One region of the Streptomyces sp. NPDC093600 genome, then DNA from elsewhere that is predicted to be linked to it. Evidence: riboswitches for the same ligand, from Rfam matches in the RefSeq annotation. Region 1 holds a riboswitch; the other holds the start of a gene.
What was found. A riboswitch is a leader RNA that binds a small molecule or an ion and turns the genes downstream of it on or off. The one in region 1 is predicted to bind S-adenosylmethionine.
Positions count from the first base shown of each region.

Region 2: it holds a riboswitch for S-adenosylmethionine, as region 1 does, so the genes downstream of both, ACIRB4_RS08265 (aminotransferase class V-fold PLP-dependent enzyme) here and thrC (threonine synthase) in region 1, are expected to answer to the same signal.

Region 1 is NZ_JBIWIU010000001.1:123,026-125,411, forward strand. Features, by position in the region: gene ACIRB4_RS00655 (glucosyl-3-phosphoglycerate synthase) at 1-541, opposite strand, end outside; SAM riboswitch class I at 663-816, shown strand; gene thrC (threonine synthase) at 835-2,142, shown strand; gene ACIRB4_RS00665 (MoaD/ThiS family protein) at 2,169-2,386, shown strand, end outside.
Region 2 is NZ_JBIWIU010000002.1:572,892-575,277, reverse strand. Features, by position in the region: gene ACIRB4_RS08265 (aminotransferase class V-fold PLP-dependent enzyme) at 1-972, opposite strand, end outside; SAM riboswitch class IV at 1,134-1,250, opposite strand; gene trpD (anthranilate phosphoribosyltransferase) at 1,360-2,386, opposite strand, start outside.

The sequences.
Region 1 (2,386 bases):
TGAGCAGCGGGCGGGCCACCAGCTCCGTCACCCGGCCGCCCTGGCCGGGCGCGTCCCCCAGCGGGCGGTCGTACATCGCCTTGACGAGGTGCACGTCCGGCTCGGTGAGCAGCGGGCCGACGATCCCGGAGACGAAGTCGGCGGAGAAGTCCCGCAGATCCGCGTCGACGAAGCAGACGACGTCCCCACCGGTCACCATCAGCGAGCGCCACAGCACCTCGCCCTTGCCGGGGGCGGCCGGTATCCGGGGCAGTATCTCGTCGCGCGCCACCACCCGGGCCCCGGCCGCCGCCGCGACCTCGGCCGTACGGTCGGTGGAACCGGAGTCGATCACCACCAGCTCGTCGACGAGCGGGACCGCGTCGGACATCAGCTCGCGGCGGATCACGGAGACGATCGCGCCGACCGTCGCCTCCTCGTTCAGCGCGGGCAGCACGACGCTGACCGTCGTCCCCCGCTTGGCCGCGAGGATCCGCTCCAGCGGACGGTCGGACGCGGACCAGGACCGCCGGGCCAGCCAGCGCTCCACTTCATCCAGCAAGGTGATCTCCATCTCGCGGTTCGGACGACCATCTCAACCGTCCATGCCTTCGGTTACAGTCTTGAACAACGCGGACGCCCGACGCATGTCGGGGTGCCGCCCGCGTTCCACAACCGAATACCGCTCATCCAGAGGGGCAGAGGGAAACGGCCCGTTGAAGCCCCGGCAACCCTCCAGTCGGTTCTCGTCCGCGACACAGCGCGCCAGCGAGGTCCCCGGCTAGGGAAGGTGCCAAATCCGTCTCATGGCGAAATTCGCCATGGGAAAGATGAGGAGAAAGGGCCTCGCCTCCAATGGCTGTACAGACTGTCGCGAACACCGAGAACACGCCGAACGCCCAGAGCACGGTCGATCTCGGTCCCGCTTCCGGGCTTTCCTGTCGCGAATGCGGTGAAGTCTTCCCGCTCGGCCCGATCTTCGCCTGCGAGCTGTGCTTCGGCCCGCTCGAAGTCGCCTACGACCTCCCCACCGGTGACCCCGAGGCGCTGCGCAAGCGGATCGAGGCCGGCCCCGCCAACATCTGGCGCTACGCCCCGCTGCTCCCCGTCCCGGCCGACGTCGCCGACAAGCCGAACCTCAACCCGGGCTGGACCAAGCTCGTCCAGGCCGACAACCTCGCGCGCGAGCTCGGTGTCGAGCCCGGCAGGCTCTTCGTCAAGGACGACTCCGGCAACCCCACGCACTCCTTCAAGGACCGCGTCGTCGCCCAGGCCCTCGAAGCCGCCCGCGCCTTCGGCTTCACCACCCTGTCCTGCTCCTCCACCGGCAACCTGGCCGGCGCCGTCGGCGCCGCCGCCGCCCGCGCCGGCTTCCGCTCCTGCGTGTTCATCCCGCACGACCTGGAGCAGGGCAAGGTCGTCATGGCCGCCGTCTACGGCGGCGACCTCGTCGGCATCGAGGGCAACTACGACGACGTCAACCGCTTCTGCTCCGAGCTCATCGGCGACCCGCTGGGCGAGGGCTGGGGCTTCGTCAACGTCAACCTGCGCCCGTACTACGGCGAGGGCTCCAAGACCCTCGCGTACGAGATCTGCGAGCAGCTCGGCTGGGTCATCCCCGACCAGCTGGTGATCCCGATCGCCTCCGGCTCCCAGCTCACGAAGATCGACAAGGGGCTGCAGGAGCTCATCAAGCTGGGCCTCGTCGAGGACAAGCCGTACAAGATCTTCGGCGCCCAGGCCGAGGGCTGCTCCCCGGTGTCGGCCGCCTTCAAGGCCGGCCACGACGTCGTACGGCCCCAGAAGCCGAACACCATCGCCAAGTCGCTCGCCATCGGCAACCCGGCCGACGGCCCGTACGTCCTCGACATCGCCCGCCGCACCGGCGGGGCCGTGGAGGACGTGAACGACGAGCAGGTCGTCGAGGCGATCAAGATCCTGGCCCGCACCGAGGGCATCTTCGCCGAGACGGCGGGCGGGGTCACGGTCGGCGTGACGAAGAAGCTGATCGAGGCCGGTCTCATCGACCCGTCGCTGACCACCGTCGTGCTCAACACCGGCGACGGCCTCAAGACCCTGGACGCGGTGGCCGACACCTCGCAGGCGACCGCCACCATCCGCCCGAGCCTCGACGCGTTCCGCGACGCCGGCCTGGCCCACTGAGCCGACTGAGAGACTGGAGAACCCCGATGAGCGTCAAGGTCCGCATCCCCACCATCCTCCGTACGTACACGGGCGGCCAGGCCGAGGTCCCGGCGGAGGGCGCGACCCTCTCCGAGGTCATCGCCGACCTGGAGAAGAACCACACGGGCATCGCGGCCCGCGTCCTGGACGACCAGGGCAAGCTCCGCCGCTTCGTGAACGTCTACGTGAACGACGACGACGTCCGCTTCGAGCAGGGCCTGGA
Region 2 (2,386 bases), on a different contig from region 1:
CAGGCCCTCCCGGACCTTCGCGATCAGCTGCCGCTCGCGCTCCACGAGGGAGTCGAAGCCCGCCTCCGTGAGCGCCTTGCAGGCGGAGGCGATGGAGTGGACGCCGATGACGTTCGGGGAGCCGGCCTCGTGGCGGGCGGCGGTGGTGTGCCACTCGACGTCCACTCCCCCGTCGGTGCGGCGGGCGACCTTCTTGGAGGCGCCGCCGCCGGCCAGGTACGGCTCGGCGTCCTGGAGCCAGTCGGCGCGGCCGGCGAGAACGCCCGAGCCGAAGGGGGCGTACAGCTTGTGCCCGGAGAAGGCGACCCAGTCCACATCCAACTCCCGTACGGAGACGGGGTGGTGGGGTGCGAGCTGGGCGGCGTCGAGGACGATCCGGGCGCCGTGGGCGTGCGCGGCGGCGGCGAGTTCGCGCACCGGCCACAGCTCACCGGTGACGTTGGAGGCTCCGGTGACGCAGACGAGCGCGGGACCGTGCGGGTCGCGGTCCGCGAGCGCGCGCTCCAGGGTCTCGACGGCCTGGGCGTGGGTGCGCGGCGCGTCGAGGTAGGTGACCCGGGCGTCCCGCCACGGCAGCAGCGAGGCGTGGTGCTCGGTCTCGAAGACGAACACCTCGCAACCGGCGGGGAGCACGGCGGCGAGCAGGTTGAGGGAGTCGGTGGTGGAGCGGGTGAAGACCACCTGGTCGTCGGGTCGGCAGTCGAGGAACTCGGCGACGGTGACCCGGCTGTTCTCGAACAGGTCGGTGGAGAGCTGCGAGAGGTACCCGGCGCCCCGGTGCACGCTGCCGTAGTACGGGGCGTAGGCGGCGACGTCGTCCCAGACCCGCTGCAGGGCCGGGGCGCTGGCGGCGTAGTCCAGCGCGGCGTAGGCGACCTCGCCCCCGGTGACGAGCGGAACGGTGACGTCCCGTCCCAGAACGGGCAGCGGGGTACAAACGGACGGGTCGGCGGCAGCGGTGGTGACAGACATGGCGAACTCCCGTACGAGGCAGGCGAATTCCCGCGCCGGCGGACACGCGGCAGCGCTGGGGAAGAGAAGAAGAGGGTGCGCGAAGAAGGGGCGAGAAGGCCCTATCGCATTCGCTTGCTCACAAGAGGCTCCCTGAGGACCAGGACCCCAAGGCTTCGAGGGGTCCGCGCTTGCCGTAGACCTCGCTGCCTACGGCCTGGTCTTCACCCGGGGCACCCCGCCACGGACGGAGGGTTGCCGGACAGCAAGCCGGGGCTTCGTAGCTGTCACTCATGACCTGGCAGAGAAGCTATGCCACGTGATCGACGCGGCGCAACCCATGTCCGGATTCCGGAACGGAGAAGGGCCCCACCACGGCGGGGCCCTCTCTTGTCCGTTGCTCGACGCTCACGCGTTGCTGGCGGCGATCCAGCGCTCCAGCGCCCTGCGGGCGGCTCCCGAGTCGATCGACTCGGCCGCCTTCGCGATGCCCGCGCGCAGTTGCTCCGCGAGGGTGCCCTCGCCCGGCTCCAGCGCCGTGAGCGCCGCCGCCGAGTTGAGCAGGACGGCGTCCCGTACCGGACCGGTCTCGCCCGCGAGCAGCCGGCGGGCCACGTCGGCGTTGTACGACGCGTCGGCGCCGCGCAGCGCCTCCACGGGTACGAGGTCGATGCCGACGTCCCGCGGGTCGAAGGCCTCCTCCCGCACCGCCCCGTCCCGTACCACCCACACCCGCGAGGTGGCGGTGGTCGTCAGCTCGTCCAGGCCGTCGTCGCCGCGGAAGACGAGCGCGGAGGAGCCGCGCTCGGCGAGCACCCCGGCCATGATCGGGGCCATCCGGGCGTCGGCCACGCCGGTCGCCTGAGCCCTGACGCGGGCGGGGTTGGTGAGCGGACCGAGGAAGTTGAAGGTGGTCCGGATGCCGAGCTCCTTGCGGGCCGCGGCCACATGGCGCAGCGCCGGGTGGAACTTCACCGCGAAGCAGAAGGTGATCCCGGCCTCCTCGGCGACCTCGGCGACCCGCTTCGGGGTCAGCTCCAGATTGACGCCGAGCTTCTCCAGGACGTCCGAGGCGCCGCTCGCGCTGGACGCGGCCCGGTTGCCGTGCTTCACGACCTTGGCGCCGGTGCCGGCCACCACGATCGCGGACATGGTGGAGATGTTGACGGTCTTGGCGCCGTCCCCGCCCGTGCCGACGATGTCCACGGACGGGCCGGGAACCTCGATGACGTTGGCGTGCTCGTACATGGTCCGGACGAGGCCGGTGATCTCCTCGACCGTCTCGCCCTTGGCGCGCAGGGCGACCGCGAAGCCGGCGATCTGGGCGTCGGTGGCCTCGCCCCGCAGGATCCGGTCCATCGCCCAGGCGGTGTCCTCCGCGCTCTGGTCGCGGCCGGTCAGCAGCCCGTCCAGGACGGCGGGCCAGGAGCGGCCC